One region of the Kitasatospora sp. NPDC052868 genome, then DNA from elsewhere that is predicted to be linked to it. Evidence: riboswitches for the same ligand, from Rfam matches in the RefSeq annotation. Region 1 holds a riboswitch; the other holds the start of a gene.
What was found. Region 1 has a riboswitch for cobalamin ahead of ACIGZJ_RS07710 (FecCD family ABC transporter permease). Riboswitches for the same ligand answer to the same signal wherever they lie in the genome.
Positions count from the first base shown of each region.

Region 1 (4,702 bases):
TGCGCTGCACCACGCTCTCCCAGCCGACGGTGGTCCAGGAGTCGGCGAGGTCGCCCATCACGTTGCTCCCGCCGGCCTTGGTGATGATCTCCTCCGGTGCGGCGAACCGCCCGGAGGTGTACGGCTTGTCCTCGCCGCTGTCGTACAGGAACACGCTCGGCCGCCGCCCGGGCTGCGGTACGGCGGCGACCTCGGCCCTGAACTCCGCGATCAGCCGGTCGGCCCGGTCGCGGACGTCGAAGATCTCGCCGAGGTTGGCCAGATCGGTGTAGAGCGCGTCCAGCGGGGACATCACCCCGCGCTCCGGGCCCCTGCCGCTGCGGCAGGACTCGCTGAGCACGTAGGAGTCGATGCCGAGCCCGGCGAGGGCCTGCGGGGTGAAGCCGTCGGCGTCGTCGAAGCCGTAGTGCCAGCCGGCGAAGACCAGGTCGGCCCGGGCCTCCAGCACGATCTCCTTGGTGATCTGCTGCTTGGAGAGCCAGCTGGTCCGCGCGTAGCCGTCCTTCCAGGCCACCTTGTCCACCTGGCCCTTCTCGTCGGGCATCACGTAGCCGGCCATCCGGTCGGCGAGTCCGAGTGCCAGCATCAGCTCGGTGATGCCGACGTCGTTGGTCACCGCCCGGGCGGGCTTCGCCTTGAAGACCGCCTTGGCGCCGCAGTTCTCGACGGTCACCGGGTAGTGGGCGGAGCCGGCGGCGGCATCGCCGGCGGGGGCGATCTCCGCGCCGCAGGCGGTCAGGGCGAAGGTGAGCAGGGCGGCGGCGGCAACGGCCTTGGTGCGCATGGGAGGTCCTAGGGTCGGTCGAGCCGGTCGAGGCGGTCGAGGAGCAGATGGACGGCGCCGGTCAGCGGATGCCGTACGGGGGTGGCGCGCACGCCGAACACCTCGGCCAGCAGGTCGGGTCGGAGCACTTCGGCGGGCGGCCCCGAGGCCACGATCCGGCCCGCCTCGATCACGTACAGCAGATCGCAGTGGCCGGCCGCCAGGTTGAGGTCGTGCAGCGCGGTGAGCACGGTCGGACCGGCCTCCCGGACGAGCGCCAGCACCTCCAACTGGTGCGCGATGTCCAGGTGGTTGGTGGGCTCGTCCAGCACCAGCACCCGCGGCTCCTGGACGAGCGCGCGGGCGATCAGCACCCGCTGCTTCTCGCCGCCGGACAGGCTGAGGAAGCCGCGCCCGGCCAGGTGGTCCGCGCCGGCCCGGCGCAGCGCCGCGGCGCAGCGCTCCTCGTCCCCGGCGGTCGGTCCGGCGAAGGCGCCGCGGTGCGGGAGCCGGCCCATGCCGACCACCTCGGCCACCGTGAAGTCGAACTCGGCGGAGTGCTCCTGGGGCAGCGCGGCGACCCGCCGGGCGGCCTCGCGCGGGGCGAGCGCGTGCAGGTCGGCGCCGCCCAGCCGGACGGCCCCGGCGGCGGGCCGCAGCGCCCGGTAGACGCAGCGCAGCAGCGTCGACTTGCCGCTGCCGTTCGGCCCGACCAGGCCGACCACCCGGCCGGCGGCGGCGCTCAGGGTGATGTCGTGGACCAGGCGGGTCCCGGCGAGGTCGACCGAGACCCGGTCGAGGTCGATGTCCATCAGCGGCCTCCGAAGGTGTAGCCGCGACGGCGCATCAGCAGCAGGAAGCAGGGCACGCCGAGGACGGCGGTGACCACCCCGACCGGCAGTTCGGCGGGGGCGAGCACCACCCGCGAGAGGATGTCCACCCAGACCAGCAGCAGCGCGCCGGCGAGCGGGGCGACCAGCAGCACCCGGCGGTGCCCGGCGCCGACCAGCATCCGCGTCAGGTGCGGCACCATCAGCCCGACGAAGCCGATCGCGCCGCTGACCGCGACCACCGTGCCGGTGACGGCGGCGGTCACCACGAACAGCTCGCGGCGCAGCCGGTCGGCGTCCACCCCGAGCGAGGCGGCCGTCTCGTCGCCCATCGCGAGCGCGTCCAGCCGTCCGGCCGAGCAGGCCAGGTACGCCAGGCCCGCCAGCACGGTGGCGGCGGCGATCGGCACCGAGCCCCAGGTCGCGCCGCCGAGGCTGCCGAGCAGCCACATCATCGCGCTGCGGGCCGCCTCCCCGCGGGCGGCGCCGAACACCATCAGCGCCGTCACCGCCGAGAAGCCGTAGGACATCGCGGTGCCGGTGAGCACCAGTCGCAGCGGGGTGAGCCCGAAGGCGGACCGGGCGGCGGCGTACACCAGCACCATCGCCAGCAGGGCCGAGCCGAACGCGGAGACCGACAGCGCCCAGACCCCGAGCGAGGCGAGGGCGCCGAGCAGCAGGACGGCGTTGGCGCCGACCGCCGCGCCGGAGGAGATGCCGAGCACGAACGGGTCGGCGAGCGCGTTGCGGACCATCGCCTGGACCGCGACGCCGGTGGCCGCGAGTCCGGCGCCGACCACGGCGGCCAGCACGGTCCGCGGCAGCCGGATCTCCCAGACGATCGCGTACGCGGCGGCCTCCCCGGCCTCCAGCCGACCACCCGTCAGTCCGGCGCCGAGCAGCCGCAGTACCCGGTCCCAGCCGAGTCCGGCGGCGCCCAGGGCCACCGCGCAGACCATGGACAGCAGGAGCGCCGCGGCCAGGGCGGCGGCCAGCGGCACGGCGGGTATTCGGCGGAGCGGTGCGGTCGCTGCGGTGCTCAACGGGGGCGCGCCTTAGCCTCGGGCGGTGGTCCGGGCAGGGTCGGCGGGCCGGGGCACCGGGGTGTGCCGCAGCGCCATCCCTTCGCAGTCCACGGCGAGTTGTCGGGAGGTCAGCGCCCCAGGGCGATCGGGCTCACGGGGCCGGGGCTCCGTTTACCGTTGCGGGTCAGCGCCGGATTCGCACCGGACTTCCCCCTGGGGACGCCCTGGCAGCATAACAAGCGCTCAGGGCGGTCAACCCTTACCGGGTGCCGGGGTGACACCTCCTCGGAGCGTCCCGGAGGCCTGCGCGCGCCGCGGAACGCACGAGCGCCCCCCTCCGGCGGGCCGGAGGGGGGCGGTCGAAGGCGGCTGAGCGGCGATCAGGCCTGCTTGGTCTCCCAGAAGATCTTGTCGACCTCGGCGATGAGGTCGAGCAGGGCCTGGCCGGTGGCCGGGTCCGTCGACGCCTTGGTGGCCGAGGCGGCCTTCAGGGTGTCGTTGATCAGCTGGTGCAGCTGCGGGTACTTCTCGAAGTGCGGGGCCTTGAAGTAGTCGCTCCACAGCACCGAGATGTGGTGCTTGACGGCCTCGGCGCGCTGCTCCTTGATGATCAGGGCCCGGGTCCGGAACGCCGGGTCCTCGTTGGCCTGGTACTTCTCCTGGGTGCCCTTCACCGACTCGGCCTCGATCCGGGCCTGCGCCGGGTCGTACACGCCGCAGGGCAGGTCACAGTGGGCGTGAGCGGTGGCACGCGGTGCAAACAGACGAGAGAACATGGGAGTCCTTCCTTAGATCGTCTTCCCGCGCCCGAGATTACCCCTCCGGCCACCCGGTTTCGCGGTCGGGCAGTCGGCCTAGGGCAAAAGGCGGAGCCGGAACCGGACCAATCCGGACATCGGCGGGTGACGGTCCGTACGGCAGACTGGGACGCGGCGGGCCGGGAGGAGGAGTCGTGGCGCGGATGGTGCAACCGGAGGGCGGCGCCCCGGGGGGTGTCGCCCCGTTCGGGCTGATCGACGTGGCGGGCGACTCGATGGTGCCCACCCTGCGCGAGGGCGACCAGCTGGTCGTCCGGTACGGCGCGCGGATCAGGCCGGGTGCGGTGGTGGTGTTCCGCCACCCGCTCCAGCAGGACCTGCTGGTGGTGAAGCGGGCCGACGCGCGGCGGCCGAAGGGCTGGTGGCTGCTGTCGGACAACCGGCCGATCGACAGCGACAGCCGCAGCTACGGCGCGGTGCCGGACGAGCTGGTGCTCGGCCGGGTGCTGCTGCGGCTGCGGCCGCGCCCGGCCTGGCTGGCCCCGGGTCGACGGCTGGAGCGGCTGCTGCTCCGCGGCCCGCTGGCCCGGGTGCCGGGGCTGGCCCGCCGGCTCGGGGTCTGGGTGGACCCGGACGGCTTCTGAGCGGCCTCAGGCGGTGGCGGCCTCCTGGGCCTCCAGGCGCTTGCGGGCCCGGTACGCGGCGACGTTGGCGCGGGTGGCGCAGCGGTCGGAGCAGTAGCGGCGGGAGCGGTTGGTCGAGGTGTCCAGGTAGGCGTTGCGGCAGGGTGAGGCCTGGCAGATGCCGAGCCGGTCGGCGCCCAGCTCGGTGAGGTGGACGGCCAGGCCCATGCAGGCGACGGCGCTGAAGTGCGCGGTGGCGGTGGGCGAGTTGTCGGCGAGGTGCAGGTGCCAGCGGGGGCGTCCGGCATCGTCGAGGTAGTCGTGCCCGGAGACCAGCGGGCTGACGGGGTACTCCATCAGCAGGCTGTTCAGCAGGTCGACGCCCCGGATCTCGTCCCCCTCGGCGGCGGCTTCGAACACCCCGCGCAGCCGGGTGCGGACGCCGCGCAGCCGCGGCAGGTCCGCCTCGTCGGCGAGCGCGGCGGCCCGCGAGGAGTCGGAGAACAGGCCGCGGACGGCCTCCACCGAGGTCAGCGAGTCGGTGCCGCGCTCGGGCTCCTCGGTGTTGACCAGCCGAACGGCCAGGTCTGCGTACGAGGCGAGCTCCACGGTGGTCCTTTCAAGCGTTGGTAACGGGCTGAGTGCCTCCAGCCTATTACCTTGGCGGGGCAAACGCAGGCGCCCGGCAGGACCGGCCTGCCGG
Region 1 is NZ_JBITZW010000003.1:280,577-285,278, forward strand. Features, by position in the region: gene ACIGZJ_RS07700 (ABC transporter substrate-binding protein) at 1-784, opposite strand, end outside; gene ACIGZJ_RS07705 (ABC transporter ATP-binding protein) at 793-1,575, opposite strand; gene ACIGZJ_RS07710 (FecCD family ABC transporter permease) at 1,575-2,552, opposite strand; cobalamin riboswitch at 2,741-2,860, opposite strand; gene sodN (superoxide dismutase, Ni) at 2,999-3,394, opposite strand; gene sodX (nickel-type superoxide dismutase maturation protease) at 3,580-4,020, shown strand; gene ACIGZJ_RS07725 (CGNR zinc finger domain-containing protein) at 4,027-4,608, opposite strand.

Region 2 (4,702 bases), on a different contig from region 1:
GATCCCGGCCGCCCAGACCAGCCCCGCCAGTCCGCGCGCGAGCAGTCCGCCCGCGACCGCGCGCGGACCCCACCGCAGGGCGAGGGCCGGCAGTCGGCGGGCGGTGGCGGGCATTACCCCGCCGCGGGCCGCCACCAGCGCGGCGCCCGAGAACAGCAGCGCGGCGAGCGGCAGCACCACCCGCGGGGTGAAGGGCACGTCGGCGTTGAGCACCAGCTGCGACAGCGCCGCGGTGTCCGGCGCCGGCCAGGTGCGGCCGGTGGCCCAGTAGACGTGCAGCAGCCCGTCGGCGGCGAGCACGGTGGCGATGGCGAGCGCGGCGGTACGGCGGCGATTCATGGCGACCCCTCGGATGTCCCGGCAGTGTGTCGCCCCACAGGAGCCGCCCCGGCGGGCGGACGTTCCCGTGGCGAGCGTCACAGTGGAAAGCGGTGCGGACGAGGGAACGTCCGGCGGTTTCGGCGCCTCTGATCGGACGTGGATGGTCCCGACACCCCAACGGATACCGCCGTGCTGGTCCGTGCCGCCCAGCGCGGCGACCAGCTGGCCGTCAGCGAACTGCTGGAGCTGGTCACACCGTACGTGCGCCGGCTCTGCGGTCCGATCGCGCTGGACGACGGGCCGGACGCGACCCAGGAGGCGCTGATCGCGGTGTTCCGCCGACTGCGCCAGCTCAAGGACCCGGCCGCGCTGTTCGGCTGGGTCCGCTCGATCGCCGTCCGCGAGGCGGTCCGGCATGTGCGGCGGGTCGCCCGCTGCGTCCCCGCCGACCTCTCCGAGCTGCCCCGCCCCGGCGATCCGCAGCTCGCCACCGACATCGAGGACGTCCTCGCCCGGCTCACCCCCGAGCACCGTGCCGTCCTGGTGCTGCGCGACATCGAGGGCCTGGACGAGCGGGCCACCGCCGACCTGCTGGGCGTGGCGACCGGCACCGTGAAGTCCCGGCTGTCCCGGGCCCGACTCAGCTTCCGAAGGGCGTGGCAGCAGTGACCGAGCGCATCCCCTGGCCGGTAGCCGACTTCGACCCGGTCCGCCGCCTGCACGTCATCGCCGCCGCCACCCCGGGCGGCGCCGTCCACGAGACGGTGATCGACGTCCCGTTCGACCAGGTCTGGGCGGTGGCCGCGGACCTGGAGGGCCGACTGCCGCGCTGGCTGCCCGACATCCGGTCGGTCCGCCTCGGCGAGGGCCCGGCGGAGGGCCGCCGGCAGGCCCTGGTGGTCGGCCACTCCCGTCTGCGCGCCCGCTTCGACGTCGAGCAGGCGCCGGGCTGGTGCCTGATGCGCAGCCGCTTCCTACTCGGGGGTCTGGCCGCGAGGCCCGAGTCGGACGGCACCCGCTTCGCCTTCCTCGGGGCGTTCCGGCTGCCCGGCGCGGCCCTGCTCGCCCGCGCCCTCCACCCCGTCACCGAGCCGCTGGCGGACCGTTCGCTGCGCCGCTTCGAACGCCTGGTCCGGGAAGGCTGAGGGCGGTCCGGCTCACGGGTCGGTTCCACACCCGGGCGGGACGGCGCCGAGCGCGGCGGAGGGCGGGTCAGCCCGTGGCGGTGGCCGGTCCGGGCTGCTCGATGACGGGCTCGTGGTGCTCGGCGGCGGCGCACTCGTCGAGCAGGGGGCGCAGGGTGTCGTCCACGAGCCGGTAGCGCACCACGCGTCCGTCCTTGTCGCCGGTGACGGCGCCGGCCGTGCGGAGCAGCCGCAGCGCCTGGGAGACGGCCGGATCGCGCATCCCGGTGGCCACCGCCAGGTCGCTGACGGCGAGCGGGCCGGCCCGGTGCAGGGCGAGCAGCAGGGCGAGTCGGCCGGGATCGGCGAGCAGGGAGAACCGCTCGGCCCAGGAGCGGACGTGCGCGGTGTCGCCGATCGCGGCGATGGCCTCGCAGACCCGGTGCCCGTCGATGGTGCGCCGGCCCTCGCGGTCGGCCGGTACGAGATGCATGGGCCCATTCTTGCAGCCGGCCCGGGTGGCCGCCGGGCTGTGATCCTGGACACCTGCGCAGGTGCGCAGCCTTGCAAGGGTGTTGCGAGGGGCCCTACGGTGTTGCCCGCCGTGGTGTTCGGGAAGACCGGTGACGGACCTTCAGAGGTCCCCAGTCCGGAGCGGCCCTCGCCACTGTGATCGGGGGGAGTCGTCCTATCCACGACGCCACTGGGTGCCTCGCGCACCTGGGAAGGCGGGTACGGACGCCCCGTAAGCCAGGAGACCGGCCACGGCATCTCACGAACGTCATTCCACGAGGTGCTGGAGCGTGATCCCACGATGACCCTGCCCGAAACCGCCGCTGCGCCGGCGCCGTCCGCCGTGCTGCCGTCCTTCCGCTGGCGGCGGGAGGACACGATCCGCACGGCAGGGCTCATGGGGGTGATCCTGGCCATGCACGTGGTGGCCTTCGGGACGCTCGTCTTCCTGGTCGCCCCCCAGGAGTACGCGGTCGGCACCCAGGTCTTCGGGGTGGGCCTGGGTGTCACCGCGTACACGCTCGGCATGCGGCACGCCTTCGACGCGGACCACATCGCGGTGATCGACAACACCACCCGCAAGCTGATGGCGGACGGCAAGCGGCCCGTCTCGGTGGGCTTCTGGTTCGCCCTCGGACACTCCTCGATGGTGGTCCTGATGGCCGCCCTGGTGGCGGGCGGCGCCCAGCTGGCCAACACGCTGATGGACGACGAGTCCGCCACCCACAAGTGGCTCGGAGTGGTCGGCACCACCGCCTCCGGGGCCTTCCTCTACCTGATCGGCGCGCTCAACCTGGTCGCCCTGCTGGGCATCCTGAAGGTGTTCCGGTCGATGCGGGCCGGGCGGTTCGACGAGGCGGAGCTGGAGGAGCACCTCAACGCGCGCGGCTTCCTGGCCCGGGTGCTGAACCGGGCCACCCGCTCGATCACCCGGCCCGGCCAGATGTTCCCGGTGGGCATGGTCCTCGGCCTCGGCTTCGACACCGCGACCGAGGTGACGCTGATGGTGATGGCCGGCTCCGGCGCGGCGGCGGGCCTGCCCTGGTACGCGATCGTCTGCCTGCCGCTGCTGTTCGCGGCGGGGATGAGCCTGTTCGACACCCTGGACGGGACGTTCATGAACTTCGCCTACCAGTGGGCGTTCTCCAACCCGGTGCGCAAGGTGTTCTACAACCTGACCATCACCGGGCTGTCGATCGCGGTGGCCTTCGTCATCGGCACGATCGAGCTGGTCGGGGTGCTGCACGAGAAGCTGGATCTGACCGACCCGGTCAGCGGGTGGATCGCGGAGCTGTCGCTGGACAACGTCGGCTACGTGCTCGTCGGCCTCTTCGTGGTGGTCTGGGGCGCGGCGATCGCGTACTGGCGGCTGGCCAGGGTCGAACAGCGCTGGACCCCGTCCCCGGACGGGGCTCCGGCTCCGGCTCCGACGGAGGTCTGAGGCCGCCCGGGGCGGGGGCTGCCCGGTCGGGTCTGCTCGGCGGGCGGATCGGGGTGGGGCTCCGTAGGCTCGACGCATGGCTGATGCGTACGCGGGCCGGCGGGAGCGGCTGAGGGAGCACTGCAGTGCGTCCGGGGCCGATGCGGCGCTGATCACCCGGCCGGCGAACGTCCGGTACCTGACCGGATGCCCGCCGTGCGGGGCGAGTGTGCTGCTCACCCGGGAGCGGGTGGTGCTGGCCCTGCCGGACGACCTGCCGCCGGACGACACCGGGGACCGCGCGATCGGCGAGGACCTCACCCAGCTGCCGGTGGCCGCCGGCGCGGACACCGTGCTGGCCGCGGCCGCCGCGGCCGTCCGGCTGCGGGTCGCGGACCTGGCGGTCGAGGAGCACGACCTGACCGTCAGCCGGCACCGCGCGGTGGCCGGGCTGGCCGAGGGCGTCCGGCTGGCGGACCTGGCGCAGGCCGTCGAACGGCTGCGCGCGGTCAAGGACGAGCACGAGATCGCCGACCTGCGGATCGCGGCCGAGATCGCCGACCAGGCGCTCGGCGAGCTGCTGGAGTCGATCCTCGTCGGCCGCACCGAGCGGCACCTGGCGATGGAGCTGGAGCGCCGGATGATCGACCACGGCGCCGACCGGGCGGCCTTCCCGGTCTCCGTCGGCACCGGCAGCCACTCCGGGCAGCAGGCCCACCAGCCCACCGACCGCCGGGTCGAGGAGGGCGACTTCCTCACCGTCGTGCTCGGTGCCCAGTACCGCGGCTACGGCGTCTCCACCGCCCGGACCTTCGTGATCGGGGCCGCGCCCGCGCCCTGGCAGGTGGAGCTGCACCGGCTGGTGTTCCGGGCCCAGCGGGCCGCCCGGGAGGCGCTCGGCCCGGGCGTGGAGCAGTACGTACCCGACCAGGCCGCCCGGGAGATCCTCCAGGCCGCGGGGCACACCGAGGCCTCTCCCCACCCGGTCGGCCACGGCATCGGGCTGGAGATCCGGGAGGCGCCGCGCCTGGGGCCCTCGGACATGGGTAAACTGGACAGCCGCGTGCCGGTCACCGTCGGTCCTGGGGTCCACCTCCCGGGGAAGGGCGGTGTCCGGATCGAGGACACGCTCGTGGTGCGCCCCCTCGAAGAGGGCGGACCCGAGCTGCTCACCATCACCACCAAGGAGCTCCTCGCCCTGTGACCCGCGGCCGTCGTGCGGCTGCTGCGGGCGGCAGGACGCAACCCTTGGTTCCTTGACAGCTATATCCAGGAGTTAGTGCGCCCGTGGCTTCCACGAACGATCTCAAGAACGGCATGGTCC
Region 2 is NZ_JBITZW010000008.1:167,539-172,240, reverse strand. Features, by position in the region: gene ACIGZJ_RS16025 (DUF3995 domain-containing protein) at 1-339, opposite strand, end outside; gene ACIGZJ_RS16020 (RNA polymerase sigma factor) at 511-990, shown strand; gene ACIGZJ_RS16015 (SRPBCC family protein) at 987-1,466, shown strand; gene ACIGZJ_RS16010 (ArsR/SmtB family transcription factor) at 1,534-1,938, opposite strand; cobalamin riboswitch at 2,034-2,227, shown strand; gene ACIGZJ_RS16005 (HoxN/HupN/NixA family nickel/cobalt transporter) at 2,260-3,399, shown strand; gene ACIGZJ_RS16000 (M24 family metallopeptidase) at 3,476-4,582, shown strand; gene efp (elongation factor P) at 4,666-4,702, shown strand, end outside.
Region 2: it holds a riboswitch for cobalamin, as region 1 does, so the genes downstream of both, ACIGZJ_RS16005 (HoxN/HupN/NixA family nickel/cobalt transporter) here and ACIGZJ_RS07710 (FecCD family ABC transporter permease) in region 1, are expected to answer to the same signal.